DNA from 2 places in the Streptomyces sp. NPDC003720 genome. Region 1 is predicted to be linked to the other one. Evidence: riboswitches for the same ligand, from Rfam matches in the RefSeq annotation. Region 1 holds a riboswitch; the other holds the start of a gene.

What was found. Region 1 has a riboswitch for glycine ahead of gcvT (glycine cleavage system aminomethyltransferase GcvT). Riboswitches for the same ligand answer to the same signal wherever they lie in the genome.
Region 2: it holds a riboswitch for glycine, as region 1 does, so the genes downstream of both, gcvP (aminomethyl-transferring glycine dehydrogenase) here and gcvT (glycine cleavage system aminomethyltransferase GcvT) in region 1, are expected to answer to the same signal.

The regions. Positions count from the first base shown of each region.
Region 1 is NZ_JBIANZ010000011.1:285,779-293,390, forward strand. It holds gene ACFYU0_RS29445 (enhanced serine sensitivity protein SseB C-terminal domain-containing protein) at 214-999, opposite strand; gene ACFYU0_RS29450 (enhanced serine sensitivity protein SseB) at 1,222-2,016, opposite strand; gene ACFYU0_RS29455 (AAA family ATPase) at 2,082-2,759, opposite strand; glycine riboswitch at 2,937-3,034, shown strand; gene gcvT (glycine cleavage system aminomethyltransferase GcvT) at 3,192-4,319, shown strand; gene gcvH (glycine cleavage system protein GcvH) at 4,434-4,811, shown strand; gene glyA (serine hydroxymethyltransferase) at 4,826-6,103, shown strand; gene ACFYU0_RS29475 (L-serine ammonia-lyase) at 6,185-7,552, shown strand.
Region 2 is NZ_JBIANZ010000001.1:6,252-13,863, reverse strand. It holds gene gcvP (aminomethyl-transferring glycine dehydrogenase) at 1-2,349, opposite strand, end outside; glycine riboswitch at 2,524-2,618, opposite strand; gene ACFYU0_RS00060 (PRC-barrel domain-containing protein) at 2,738-3,109, shown strand; partial or broken gene ACFYU0_RS00055 (DNA polymerase IV) at 3,220-4,595, opposite strand; gene ACFYU0_RS00050 (MerR family transcriptional regulator) at 4,673-5,356, opposite strand; gene ACFYU0_RS00045 (bifunctional nuclease family protein) at 5,625-6,098, opposite strand; gene ACFYU0_RS00040 (MerR family transcriptional regulator) at 6,185-6,919, opposite strand; gene ACFYU0_RS00035 (FHA domain-containing protein) at 6,958-7,612, opposite strand, start outside.

The sequences.
Region 1 (7,612 bases):
GAGCTGACGGGGAAAGTATGCGCAACCGTGATGCAGTCCAGGGGATTCCGTTATCCGATCAGTGGGTAACGGCCACCGGACGCGGGGCACTTGGGGCAGACGGCTGTTTTGTTTCGAAACGGACGAAACATCGCTCTTCTACGCGCGGAGAAGTCCGTCTCGGACACGAATTCTCCATCACTGTCCAAGTGGCGGACTGCCCGGCCCGGTTGCTCAGTAGCCCCCGTGGACCGGCGGGTAGCCGTACCCGGGAGCCGGCGCCTGGGGCTGCGGCGGGGTCTGCGGCTGCGGCTGGGGGACGGCCGCGTGCGCGTCGCGATCGTAGAACGGGCGGGCGTTGGCCCGCATCCACAGCACCACCGGGTCGTAGTCGTCGGTCATCGCGACCGTGGACACCGGCAGCCCCTCGGGGACCGCGCCGACGGACTGCTGCATCATGGCGCGCACCGAGTCGACGGAGGCGGGCGAGGTGTCGTACACGTCGAGGCCGATGGCGAGGTACGGCGCGCCGAGCGTGGGCTGCACCCAGGCGCGGCGCAGCGAGCGCAGGGCCGGGGTGCGGTGGGCGTTCTGCGCGAGCAGGGCGTAGAACTGCGCGACGTCGACGCCGGGTTCCGACAGCCGCAGCGGGCCGGCGGGCTGGCGGTCGAGGCCGGTGGCGATGCGGCGCAGGTCCGTCCAGGGGATGCCGACGCCGCCGCCCGGGGCGTGCGGGTTGAGCCAGAGGCCGTAGTGGTCGGGGTAGAGGGTGCGGGCCACGTCGAGCCCGTCGACCACCTCGTACGAGCGGTTCCAGCCGCTGGCCGAGAGTTCCTGCGCGGAGGTCACGCAGGGGGCATAGCCGAGGCCGTCGACCTCCATGTTCCCGTACTGGGCGTCCGGGGACCCGGCCTGGCCGTGCCACAGCAGCATCCAGATCTGGCCGGAGGAGGGAGTGGCGAGGGCGCGCAGCAGTGCCTCGTAGGCGTCGTAGCGGCCGGGGGTGACCTGGCGCAGCATGTGCTCGACGCTGCCGCTGTGGCTCGCGCTCACCTGTCTTACCGGCCCTTCTCGAATCAGTGCCCCGCGTTCGGAGACAGCTTAAGCGCCGATCGGCTCGGAGCCCCGGGTTCCTGCGCGGGCGCGGGTGGGCGGAGGCCGGTCGGCCGGTCTCGCCGCTGACGGAGCCGCTGACCGACACCGCCCCGCGCCCCCGGGTCCGTGCCTCCTCGGCGCCGCCTTCTAGTGGCCGTACTGGTAGAAGGGGCGGACGTGGGACTTGAGCCAGGTGGCCACCGGGTCGTCCGTGACGTCCAGAAGGACGAGGTTGACCTGCCATCCGACCGGCGCCTTGCCCAGGGCCCGGCCGAGAGCCTCCAGCGGAAGGGCCCGCAGGTCGCCCTCCCACTGGGAGAGTTCGACGCCCACGAACATCACGGGGTCGGCCGTCTCCACCGAGGCCAGGCAGCGGCGGGCCGTGACCACCACGCCGGTGCCGGCGAACTCGGCGGAGGCGGCGGCGAGGAAGTCGACCGGGTCGTCCTGCCAGTCCGGCTCGAAGAGGCGGACCCGGCCGCCGGTGGCCGGGCCGTCCAGCGGGGTGTGGCCGGTGCGGCACAGTTCGGCCACCGCCTCGGGCGGCAGCGGCAGGCCGACCACCCCGTCGGGGTTCACGAGGATGCCGGCCTGCGGGGGCAGCCCGCGCGCGAACTCCACCGCCGGGGCGACGGTGAAGGACATGTGGGAGCCGGCCGCCAGGCGGAGCTGCTCCTCGGAGCTGAAGACCGGGACGTACACCTGGCCCTCGATCTCCATCGTGGGCAGGTCCAGCGGTCCGCTGTGCGGTCCGCCGCCGTTGGGCAGCGGGACCCACAGCAGGCTGCGGCCCAGCACCTCGGCGATCCGCCCGCCCGCGCCGGGTATGCCGAGGGAGGCCGAGAGCACCTCCTCCAGCTCGTTGCCGGGCCAACCGCCGTGCGGGTGGGGGTGCGTCTGTGCCGGGAAGTCCGCGGGAAGGTCCGCCGCCGAGAAGTCCATCTGCCTGCCGCCTGCTGGGAACCACTGCTGTGGTCCGAAAGGCTAGCGGGTGGCCGTGACGGCGCTCAGCCGGATCGGCCGGCGAAGCCGATGCGGCGCAGCACCGCGGCGGCGTCCCGGTCCAGCAGCACCGCCGAGCCGCAGCCGGCGGGCAGCTCCCCCCGCTCCACCGCGCGCAGCAGGCGGGCCGCCGTACGGCGGTGGCGGCGGAAGGCGTAGCGGGAGACGCCGCGGCCGCGCTCGCGCTGGCCCGCGCGGGCGGTCTCCGCGGTGACGTCGAGCAGCAGCAGGTGCAGGGTGCCGCCGCGGCGGCGGGCCGCGCGGACCAGCCAGCCGCGCACCCAGGCCTGCGTGCCGCAGTCGTGGACGACGACGCCCTCGCCGGTGCCGAGGGCGCGGCGCAGTGCGGCGTAGTGGGCGAGCCGGACCAGGGGGCGGTACAGCGCGTAGGGCAGGAAGCGGGGCACGCGGGCGGCCCAGCGGTCGCGGGCGTCCTGGGAGTCGACGCGGTGGCCGGGGACCGCGCGGTGCATCAGGGTGGACTTGCCGCTGCCGGGCAGCCCGGTGACCACCACCAGGTCGCGGGGGCCGAAGAGCAGGTCGTGCGGGCTGCGCCCGGCGCGCTCGCGCAGGTCGCGGACGACCGGGGCGGGCCGCCCGGCGCAGCGCTCGCGGGCCGGGGCGGAGGGCTGCTCCGGCATCGCGAGACCGGTGGTGGCGGCGTAGGCCGTGGTCCTGTTCACCGTCATCGTCCTCCCCTGTGGGCTCGGTAACCCTTTGCCCATCGAATGTAAAGAGAAGGTAATGCGCCGGTCCAGCGGTTGGGTACGCGTACTGCCACAGCTCGGTTACAGATGCGGGCCCTGACGGGGCGGGGCGCGGCGTGCAATGATGTGCGCGCCAACTGCATACCGGCCGCTTGAATCCGCGCGGGAGAGTTCCCAGCCAGCTCCGCTGGGACGCCGAAGGAGCAAGTCCCTCCCTTGAATCTCTCAGGCCCCGTTACCGCGCGGGCGAGGCACATCTGAAAAGCGGGCCGCTGCGACAGTGGCTCCACCCAAGGTGCAAGCCGTGACCACTCCTCGTGAGGATCATGGCGAACCTCTCAGGTTCCGATGACAGATGGGGAGGAACGTTCCTCGCCTGTCATACCTGCCCTGGGAGACGACCGACCGATGAGCAGTACCGAACCCACTCCAGCGCGCCGCACCGCGCTCGACGCCCTGCACCGTTCGCTCGGCGCGACGATGACCGACTTCGCCGGCTGGGACATGCCGCTGCGCTACGGCTCCGAGCGCGACGAGCACGTCGCGGTGCGGACCCGGGCCGGCCTCTTCGACCTCTCCCACATGGGCGAGATCACCGTGACCGGGCCGCAGGCGGCCGCCCTGCTGAACTACGCCCTGGTGGGCAACATCGCCTCCGTCGGCGTCGGCCGCGCCCGCTACACCATGATCTGCCAGGCCGACGGCGGCATCCTGGACGACCTGATCGTCTACCGGCTGGCCGAGCAGGAGTACATGGTCGTCGCCAACGCCTCCAACGCCCAGGTGGTGCTGGACGCGCTGACCGAGCGCGCCGCGGGCTTCGAGGCCGAGGTGCGCGACGACCGCGACGCCTACGCGCTGCTCGCGGTCCAGGGCCCCGAGTCCCCCGGCATCCTGAAGTCGCTGACCGACGCCGACCTGGACGGCCTGAAGTACTACGCGGGCCTGCCCGGCACCGTCGCCGGCGTCCCCGCGCTGATCGCGCGCACCGGTTACACCGGCGAGGACGGCTTCGAGCTGTTCGTGAAGCCGGAGCACGCGGTGGAGCTGTGGCAGGCGCTGACCAAGGCGGGCGAGGGCGCCGGCCTGGTGCCGTGCGGCCTGTCCTGCCGGGACACCCTGCGCCTGGAGGCGGGCATGCCGCTGTACGGGCACGAGCTGACCACCTCCCTGACGCCCTTCGACGCCGGGCTGGGCCGGGTGGTGAAGTTCGAGAAGGAGGGCGACTTCGTGGGCCGCGAGGCGCTCACCGAGGCCGCCGCCAGGGCCGAGCAGAACCCGCCGCGCAAGCTCGTCGGCCTGGTCGCCGAGGGCCGCCGGGTGCCGCGGGCCGGGTTCTCCGTCGTCGCGGGCGGCGAGGTGATCGGCGAGGTCACCTCCGGCGCCCCATCCCCCACCCTGGGCAAGCCGATCGCGATGGCGTACGTCGACGCGGCGCACGCGGCGCCGGGCGCCGAGGGCGTCGGCGTGGACATCCGGGGCAGCCACGAGCCGTACGAGGTCGTGGCGCTGCCCTTCTACAAGCGCCAGAAGTAGACACTGGGCGCGGTCCGTCCCCGGACGTGACCCTGCGCACATCCCGCTGCCCGGCAGCGGGTCCGGCAGTCCCCCATTCATCAGCACTCCCGCGCGTACAGGAGAATTCAGGCCATGAGCAACCCCCAGCAGCTGCGCTACAGCAAGGAGCACGAGTGGCTGTCGGCCGCCGAGGACGGCGTCTCGACGGTCGGCATCACGGAGTTCGCGGCCAACGCGCTCGGCGACGTGGTCTACGCCCAGCTCCCCGAGGTCGGTTCCACGGTGTCCGCGGGTGAGACCTGCGGCGAGCTGGAGTCGACCAAGTCGGTCTCGGACCTGTACTCGCCGGTCACCGGTGAGATCACCGAGGTCAACGAGGACGTCGTCAACGACCCGTCGCTGGTGAACTCGGCCCCCTTCGAGGGCGGCTGGCTGTTCAAGGTACGCGTCACCGAGGAGCCGGCCGACCTGCTCTCCGCCGACGAGTACACCGCCCAGAACGCCGGCTGAGGAGTCGTAGCCGTATGACTGTCCTGAACACGTCCCTGCACGAACTGGACCCGGAGATCGCCGCCGCGGTCGACGCCGAGCTGAACCGCCAGCAGTCGACGCTGGAGATGATCGCCTCGGAGAACTTCGCGCCGCTCGCGGTGATGGAGGCCCAGGGCTCGGTGCTGACCAACAAGTACGCCGAGGGCTACCCCGGCCGCCGCTACTACGGCGGCTGCGAGCACGTCGACGTCGCCGAGCAGATCGCCATCGACCGGATCAAGGAGCTGTTCGGCGCCGAGTACGCCAACGTCCAGCCCCACTCCGGCGCCTCCGCGAACCAGGCGGCGCTGTTCGCCCTCGCCCAGCCCGGTGACACCATCCTCGGCCTGGACCTGGCGCACGGCGGCCACCTCACCCACGGAATGCGGCTGAACTTCTCCGGCAAGCAGTTCGACGTGGTCGCCTACCACGTGGACGAGGCCGGCCTGGTCGACATGGCCGAGGTCGAGCGGCTCGCCAAGGAGCACCGCCCCAAGGTGATCATCGCCGGCTGGTCGGCCTACCCGCGGCAGCTCGACTTCGCCGAGTTCCGCCGGATCGCCGACGAGGTCGAGGCGTACCTGTGGGTCGACATGGCGCACTTCGCGGGCCTGGTCGCGGCGGGTCTGCACCCGAACCCGGTCGAGTACGCGGACGTGGTCACCTCCACGACCCACAAGACCCTCGGCGGCCCGCGCGGCGGCGTCATCCTGGCGAAGAAGGCCTTCGCGAAGAAGCTGAACTCGTCCGTCTTCCCGGGCTTCCAGGGCGGCCCCCTGGAGCACGTGATCGCGGCCAAGGCGGTGTCCTTCAAGGTCGCCGCCTCGGAGGAGTTCAAGGAGCGCCAGCGCCGTACGGTGGAGGGCGCCCGCATCCTCGCCGAGCGGCTGATCGCCGCCGACGCCCGCGAGGCCGGCGTCAACGTGCTGTCCGGCGGCACGGACGTGCACCTGATCCTGGTGGACCTGCGTGAGTCCGAGCTGGACGGGCAGCAGGCCGAGGACCGCCTCCACGACGTCGGCATCACGGTCAACCGCAACGCCGTCCCGAACGACCCGCGTCCCCCGATGGTGACCTCGGGCCTGCGCATCGGTACGCCGGCCCTGGCGACCCGGGGCTTCACGGCCGAGGACTTCACCGAGGTCGCGGACGTGATCGCCGAGACGCTCAAGGCGTCCGCCCCGTTCGAGGGCGCCGCCGTGGAGGGGCTCAGGGCCCGGGTGAAGGCCCTGGCCGACAAGCACCCGCTGTACCCGGGTCTGAACAAGTAAGTCCCTGTTTCGCCGGGCACCGCGCACACTGGAACGTGTGCGCGGTGCCGCACCCGCACCACCCCGTATTGAGGAGTTTCCGTGGCCATCTCGGTCTTCGACCTGTTCTCGATCGGCATCGGCCCGTCCAGCTCCCACACGGTCGGTCCGATGCGCGCGGCGCGCATGTTCGCCCGCAGGCTGCGCAACGAGGACCTGCTGGGCTCCGTCGCCGCGGTGCGCTGCGAGCTGTACGGCTCGCTCGGCGCGACCGGCCACGGCCACGGCACCCCGAAGGCGGTGCTGCTCGGTCTGGAGGGCGCCTCGCCGCGCACGGTGGACGTCGAGTCGGCCGACGAGCGGGTGGAGACGATCAGGCGGTCGGGCCGGATCTCGCTGCTCGGCGAGCACGAGATCGCGTTCTCCTTCGACGACGACCTGGTCCTGCACCGCCGCAAGGCGCTGCCGTACCACGCCAACGGCATGACGGTGTGGGCGTACGACGCGGCCGGCGCCGAGCTGCTCTCCAAGACGTACTACTCGGTCGGCGGCGGCTTCGTCGTGGACGAGGACGCGGTCGGCGCCGACCGCATCGTGCTGGACGACACGGTCCTGAAGTACCCCTTCCGCACCGGTGACGAGCTGCTGCGCCTGACCCGGGAGACGGGTCTGTCGATCTCCTCGCTGATGCTGGAGAACGAGCGGGCCTGGCGCACCGAGGAGGAGATCCGCGCGGGCCTGCTGGAGATATGGCGGGTCATGCGCGAGTGCGTCCAGCGGGGCATGACCCGGGAGGGCATCCTGCCCGGCGGTCTGAAGGTGCGCCGGCGCGCGGCCGTCTCGGCCCGCCAGCTCCGCGCCGAGGGCGACCCGCTCGCGCACGCGATGGAGTGGATCACGCTCTACGCGATGGCGGTGAACGAGGAGAACGCGGCCGGCGGCCGGGTGGTCACCGCCCCGACCAACGGCGCGGCGGGCATCATCCCGGCGGTCCTGCACTACTACATCAACTTCGTGCCGGGCGCCGACGAGGACGGCGTGGTCCGCTTCCTGCTCGCCGCCGGCGCCATCGGCATGCTGTTCAAGGAGAACGCCTCCATCTCCGGCGCCGAGGTCGGCTGCCAGGGCGAGGTCGGCTCCGCCTGCTCCATGGCCGCGGGCGCACTCGCCGAGGTGCTCGGCGGCAGCCCCGAGCAGGTGGAGAACGCGGCCGAGATCGGCATGGAGCACAACCTGGGCCTGACCTGCGACCCCGTGGGCGGGCTGGTCCAGATCCCGTGCATCGAGCGCAACGGCATGGCCGCGGTGAAGGCGGTCACCGCGGCGAAGATGGCCATGCGCGGCGACGGCTCGCACAAGGTGTCCCTGGACAAGGTCATCAAGACCATGAAGGACACCGGCGCGGACATGTCGGTGAAGTACAAGGAGACGGCCCGGGGCGGGCTCGCGGTGAACATCATCGAGTGCTAGGCCGTGGCGGGCGCCCGGGGAACGGGGGCCCGCCACGACGCGTCTCGTCACCTGCCGCCG
Region 2 (7,612 bases), on a different contig from region 1:
GGTGGCGCGCTTGAGCCCCTCGCCGCCCATCAGGCGGACGTACGCCCACGAGATCGGCAGGATGCCCGCGCTGCCCCACGGCGCGGCGGAGACGGGGCCCACACCGGTCTCGGGGCCGGCCGCCGGCTGCAGCGGGTGGTTCGGCAGGTACGGCGCCAGGTGCGAGCGGACCGCCACCGGGCCGACGCCGGGGCCGCCGCCGCCGTGCGGGATGCAGAACGTCTTGTGCAGGTTCAGGTGCGAGACGTCGCCGCCGAAGTGCCCCGGCTTGGCGAGGCCGACCAGCGCGTTGAGGTTGGCGCCGTCGACGTACACCTGGCCGCCCGCGTCGTGGACCTGGGCGCAGATGTCGGCGACGTGCTCCTCGAACACACCGTGCGTCGACGGGTAGGTGATCATCAGCACGGCCAGCTCGTCGCGGTGCTGCTCGATCTTCGCCCGCAGGTCGGCGACGTCGATCTCGCCGTCCTCGGCGGTCTTGACGACGACGACCTTCATGCCGGCCATCACGGCGCTGGCCGCGTTGGTGCCGTGCGCGGAGGAGGGGATCAGGCAGACGGTGCGCTGCTCGTCGCCGTTGGCGCGGTGGTAGCCGCGCACGGCCAGCAGACCGGCCAGCTCGCCCTGCGATCCGGCGTTCGGCTGCAGCGAGACCTTGTCGTAGCCGGTGACCTCGGCGAGCCGGTCCTCCAGCTCGCGGATGAGCGTCAGGTAGCCCTCGGCCTGCTCGGCGGGCGCGAAGGGGTGCAGCTGCCCGAACTCGGGCCAGGTGACCGGCTCCATCTCGGTGGTCGCGTTGAGCTTCATGGTGCAGGAGCCCAGCGGGATCATGCCGCGGTCGAGCGCGTAGTCACGGTCGGCGAGCCGGCGCAGGTAGCGCAGCATCGCGGTCTCGGAGCGGTGCTCGTGGAAGACCGGGTGGGTGAGGTAGTCGTCGGTGCGCAGCAGGGCCTCGGGCAGGGCCTCGCCGGCCGCCGCGTCCAGCGCCTCGATGTCTCCGTCCACGCCGAAGGCCGCGAAGACGGCCTCCACCTGGGCCCGGTTGGTGGTCTCGTCGCAGGCCAGGGAGACCAGGTCGGCGTCGACGAGACGCAGGTTGACGCCGCCCGCCCGGGCCGCGTCCACGACCTCGGCGGCCCTGCCGGGCACGCGCGCGGTGAGAGTGTCGAAGTAGGCGCCGTGCACGATCTCGACGCCGCCGGCCTTCAGGCCCTCGGCGAGGATCGTGGCGTAGCGGTGGGTGCGGCGGGCGATGGTGCGCAGCCCCTCGGGGCCGTGGTAGACGGCGTACATGCCGGCCATCACGGCGAGCAGCACCTGGGCGGTGCAGATGTTGCTGGTGGCCTTCTCACGGCGGATGTGCTGCTCACGGGTCTGCAGCGCCAGGCGGTACGCCTTGTGCCCGTCGGCGTCGACGGACACGCCGACGAGACGGCCGGGCAGGCTGCGCGCGAACTTCTCGTGCACCGCCATGTAGCCGGCGTGCGGCCCGCCGAAGCCCATCGGCACGCCGAAGCGCTGGGTGGTGCCGATGGCGATGTCGGCGCCCAGCTCGCCCGGCGAGGTCAGCAGGGTGAGCGCGAGCAGGTCGGCCGCGACGGTGACGAGGGCGCCCAGCCCGTGCGCCTGGTCGATGACCGGCTTGATGTCGCGGACGGCGCCGGAGGCGCCCGGGTACTGGAGCAGCACACCGTTGATCTCGCGCTCGGCGATCTCCGCCGGGATGCCGCCGGAGAGGTCGGCGACGACGACCTCGACGCCGGTCGGCTCGGCGCGCGTCTCGATCACGGCGACGGTCTGCGGCAGGACGTCCGCGTCGATCAGGAACAGGCCCTTCTTGTTCCTGCCCATGCGCCGGGAGAGCGCCATGGCCTCGGCGGCGGCCGTGCCCTCGTCCAGCAGGGACGCGCCGGACGTCGGCAGCCCGGTGAGCTCGGCGACCATGGTCTGGAAGTTCAGCAGAGCCTCGAGCCGGCCCTGGGAGATCTCCGGCTGGTACGGCGTGTAGGCCGTGTACCAGGCGGGGTTCTCCATGACGTTGCGCAGGACGACCGGCGGGGTGAAGGTGCCGTAGTAGCCGAGACCGATCATCGAGCCGAGGACCTGGTTGCGGTCGGCGAGCGAGCGCAGCTCGGCGAGGACCTCGGCCTCGGTGCGGGCGCCCGGCAGGTCCAGGGCGTCGGCGTTCTTGATCACGTCCGGGACCGCGGCGGCGGTCAGCTCGTCGAGCGAGCCGTAGCCGACGTGCGCGAGCATCTTGGCCCGCGCCTCCTGGTCGGGCCCGATGTGGCGCTGCTCGAAGGGGATGCCCGCTTCGAGCTCGGAGAGCGGGGTGCGATGGGCGGTCATTGCGGAGGCCTCCTGGTCTGACACGACCTTCGAGGGGCACCCCGGTACGGATACCCCGACGGCCTCCCCCTCTGTCATCTCGACCTGAGAGCTTCACCGGCGGCCCGAAGGCGCCGGCTTTCACCGTCGGTGAGGGCGGACGCCGTCGACATCCGCCCTGCTTTCCAGAGTGACCTCGTCCGTGCGGTACGTGGGCCTGAGAGATTCCGGGGAGGATTTGCTCCTTCGGCGCCTCCGAGGTGGTCGGAGGACTCTCCCGCACGGGGTCAGCAGCCGCTGTCAGCCTACCAGCGAGGTCAACGCCCGGGCCTTCGAGTGGCCGCCTCCCTGATTGTGCTCTTTCGTAGTGCTTACGGATGAGTTGCGACCACGTGGAGGGAGAGGGACCGTGCAGACCGACATCGATCCGCGCAACCTGATCGGCCGCAAGGCGTTCGACCGCACCGGCACCAAGATCGGCACCATCGACGAGGTGTACCTCGACGACGCCACCGGCGTGCCGGAGTGGGCCGCCATACGCACCGGTCTGTTCTCCCGGGACGCCTTCGTCCCCCTGGAGCCCAGCGAGATCATCGAGGGCGCCCTGCGGGTCCCCTTCGACCGCGCGCTCATCAAGGACGCACCCGACTTCGGCGTGGGCCGCCACCTCTCCCCCGAACAGGAACTCCAGCTCTACCACCACTACGGCCTGGACGTGGCTGCGCCCTCCCCGCTCGCGGACCACGACTTCGGCAAGCTGGCGGGCACGGAGGAGCCCTGACCCCGCGCCGTCGGCCACCGCGCGGGGGAAGGCGGAGCACCCCACCACGGTGGCGCCGGCACCCGGTCGGCCCTGCAACCCGCTACGGATCGGCGTCGACAGCGCGCGAAAGGCTCGGCGGCCCCATGTCCGGCACCCCGGGCGACGGCTCCGGGGCCGACACCAGCGGCAGCGGATCCGCCGGCTCCAGCGCGGGATCCCCGATGCCGAACGTCCGCACCCGCCCCGGCCCCGACTGGGGCGTCTCGAAGCGCACGGTCACCCGGCCGAGGCCACTGCCCTGCACCCAGCCGTGGCCCAGCTCGGCGTGCCGCACGTCCTGCCCGGCGCGCCACTGCCGCTCGCCGGGCTCCGGCCGCTCCGGCACGGGCTCGGTCACGGCCTCCTCCGGCGACCGCGCCTCCCCGGACGGCTGCGCCGCCTGGGCGAACAGGTCCTCCTGGGTGTAGTCGGCGAGCCCGGTGACGCCGACCCCCAGCAGCCGCACGCCGCCCGTGGTGTCCACGGAGTCCAGCAGCCGCTCGGCCGCCTCCCGGATCACGGCGGGGTCGTCCGTGGGCCCTCGGAGCGTCTCCGACCGGGTCAGCGTCGAGAAGTCGTACCGGCGGACCTTCAGCACGATGGTCCGCCCCGACAGCCCGGCACCGCGCAGCCGGCCCACGCACCGGTCGGCGAGCCGCCGCACCTCGAGACCGACCCTCATCCGGTCGTGGATGTCCACGTCGTAGGTGTCCTCGACCGACACCGACTTGGCCTCCCGCTCGGCGACCACGGGCCGGTCGTCGCGCGCCAGCGCCATCGCGTACAGCGCGTGCCCGTGCGCCTTGCCGAGGAGCCGTACGAGTTCGTCCTCGCCGGCCTCGGCCAGCTCCTCGACCGTGGTGATCCCGGCCCGCCGCAGGTGGTCCCCCGTCGCCGGTCCCACCCCGGGCAGGGTCCGCACCGACATCGGCCCGAGCAGCGCCCGCTCGGTGCCGGGTTCGACGAGGACGAGTCCGTCGGGCTTGGCCTCCTCCGAGGCGATCTTCGCGAGCATCTTGGAGGCGGCCAGCCCCACCGAACCGGTGAGCCCGGTGACCGCCCGTATGTCGCAGCGCAGCTTCGTCCCCACCCGGCGCGCCGAGTCCGCGTCCCAGGCCGCCTCCCGGGCCTCGAGGTCGACGAACGCCTCGTCCAGGCTCAGCGGCTCCACCAGCGGCGACAGCTCCCGCAGCAGCGCCATCACCTGCTCGCTCACGGACCGGTACAGATTGAAGCGGGGCACCAGGTACGCGGCGTTCGGCGCCAGCCGGCGCGCCTGGGCCATCGGCATCGCCGAGTGCACCCCGAACACCCGCGCCTCGTACGAGGCGGTGGCCACCACCCCGCGCGGTCCCAGCCCGCCCACGACCACGGCCTTGCCCCGCAGGCTCGGCTTGGACGCCTGCTCCACGGAGGCGTAGAAGGCATCCATGTCGAGATGCAGGATCGTGGGCGCGTTTCTCACACCTCCGATGCTGCACCACACCACTGACAACGCGGGCGCACGGCCCGCGCGGTGCGGCGCGGATCAGCGGGGCGCGGTCAGACGGCCCGGTTGCGGCGCCGCGCCAGCTCGTCGGCCGGGTTGTGACCGACCAGGGTCTCCCCCGTGTCGACACGCTCACCGTGCAGCTGGGAGAGCGCGCTCTCCACGTCCCGCCAGACCACGCCGACGGCGATCCCGAACACGCCCTGGCCGCCCTGGAGCAGGGCGTGCACCTCGTCCGGCGAGGTGCACTCGTAGACGGTGGCGCCGTCGCTCATGAGGGTCATGCGCTCCAGGTCCTGGAACCCGCGCTCCCGGAGGTGCTGCACGGCCGTGCGGATGTTCTGCAGCGAGACCCCGGTGTCGAGGAACCGCTTCACGATCTTGAGGACGACCACGTCCCGGAAGCTGTAGAGGCGCTGCGTGCCCGAACCGTACGCGGGCCGCACGCTCGGCTCGACCAGTCCGGTGCGGGCCCAGTAGTCCAGTTGCCGGTATGTGATGCCGGCGGCCGCACATGCCGTGGGACCCCGGTAGCCGATCTCCTCGGACGCCATGGACGCCACCCCTCCGCCGTCCGGCACCGCCGTCGGCCGCTGTGGGGCGTGGTCGACCGCGCCGCCGGGATATGCGTACTGCCCACTGGAACGCGGCTGGGAACTCGGGGGAGAGTACGGACCGCTCTCCCCGAAACCGCGTCCGGGGGCACCCCCAGCCGTACCGTCGCCGCTCGTTCTCACGCCGACCTCCGTCCTTGAACTGCCCTCTCGACGGTAGGCAGTCACCAGGGGTGCGTCAACGATCGCCACACTCGCCACGCCGGGTGATAATCACCCTAAGAGTGGTTTCTCGTGCCCCACCGCGGGGAAAGGCTAGCCGAATGCTCTCGCGGAAGACCGCGTGACGCTCTGGATGGCCGGTGGCAATTGCCACGACACTGCACGACCCACCCGCGGGCCACCGCCCCGGGGCTCAGAGCCGCTAGCGGGGCCCGGAACCGCTCGCGCCTCACTGGCTGCTGGTGCCGAAGTCCTCGGGCGAGATCTGGTCGAGGAACTCGCGGAACTTCTCCACCTCGTCCTCCTGCTCGTCCGGGATCGCGATGCCGGCGTCGTCCAGCACCGTGTCGCTGCCGTAGATCGGCGTCCCGGTGCGCAGGGCCAGCGCTATGGCGTCGGAGGGACGGGCGCTCACCTCGACCCCGCTGGCGAAGACCAGCTCCGCGTAGAAGACGCCCTCACGCAGATCCGTGATGCGCACTTCGGTCAGCTCCTGGCCGACGGCCTCCAGCACGTCCTTGAACAGGTCGTGGGTCAGCGGCCGCGCGGGGGCCATGCCCTGCTGGGCGAAGGCGATCGCCGTGGCCTCCCCCGGCCCGATCCAGATGGGGAGGTAACGGTCGCCCCCCACTTCGCGCAGGAGCACGATCGGTTGGTTGGAGGGCATTTCGACCCGGACACCTACGACATCGAGCTCGTTCACACAGCAACCCTAGGCCGTGCTCGGGACCTTTGGGTAGTCGGGCCGGGAACAGGTGCCCGATCCGGCCGCCCGGGACGCCCCGCCGTTCAAAGCAGCCGCACTCCGAGAGCACTCTGCACCAGCGCCGCGTGCAGCCGTGTCGTGAGCGCCGCCAGCTCCTTCGCGCGGGCCTCGGCGTGAGCCCTGGTCTGCGGGTTGCGGTGGCGTTTCAGCGGGGCCACCACCTGGTCCACCAGGCCCGCCTCCCGGTCGGCCGCTGCCTTCATCACCCGCAGATGGCGCGGCTCGATCCCGAACCGCCCCAGCTCGGCCACGAGCGAGGCCACGGTGACGGCCGCCGCGTCGTACACCCCGTCCTCCAGTGGAGCGATCAGCCCGTAGGACTGCCACTCCGCGAGGTCGTCCTCGCCGATGCCGGCCGCCGCGAGCAGCTCGGCCCGCCCGACACGGGCCACCGTGGGCCGCTCGGACGGCTCCGGCGGGTCGTCCCCGGTGCGCTGGCGCCCCACCACGGGCAGCTGCACGGCCTCGCCGCGCTCCATGGCGTCCAGGTGCTCACGGATCACCCTGAGCGGCAGATAGTGGTCCCGCTGCATCCGCAGGACGTGCGCGAGGCGCTCGACGTCCCCGGGACCGAACTTGCGGTACCCCGACGGCGTCCGCCGCGGCTCGACGAGCCCCTCGGCCTCCAGGAAGCGGATCTTGGAGATGGTGACGTCGGGGAACTCGCCACGCAGCGCGTTCAGCACCGCGCCGATGCTCATCAGCCCGTCCGTGGCGGCGGTACCGCTTCGGGCACCGCCGCTCGGTGTGTGCAGCATGGACCTTCCCTGGGTTCCCCCGGACGGAAGTCCAGGGGTCAGATGCCCTGCCGGCTCGCGTAGAAGACCAGCCGGTACTTGCCGATCTGCACCTCGTCGCCGTTCGACAGAGGCACCTGGTCGATCCGCTCACGGTTGACGTACGTGCCGTTCAGGCTGCCCACGTCGGCGACCGTGAACGAGCCGTCCGGGGAGCGCCGGAACTCCACGTGCCGGCGGGAGACCGTGACGTCGTCCAGGAAGATGTCGCTCTGCGGGTGCCGGCCGGCCGTGGTCAGGTCGCTGTCCAGCAGGAAGCGGCTGCCCGAGTTCGGCCCCCGGCGCACCACCAGCAGCGCCGAGCCCAGCGGCAGCGCGTCGACCGCGGCCTGCGCCTCGGGCGAGAGCATCGGCACCTGCGTCTGCCCGGTCACTTCGGCGTCGTAGGCCTCGATGCCGGAGATGGAGATCGTGGACGTGGTCTCCGAGGGACGCTCCGGCGCCACACCGGGCCGCAGCGGCGCACCGCAGTTGGAGCAGAAGCGGGCGTTCTCCGCGTTGCGGTTACCGCACCTCGTACACACCAGGACGGACATGGACGGATCCTCCTGCCGCGGTTGCCCCGCGGGGGCGTTGGGCGCATAGGGGTCGGAGGCAAACCCTCCACCCGCACTTGAGGGTGACGGTTGCCCGAAACCTATGCCGCCGGACTGG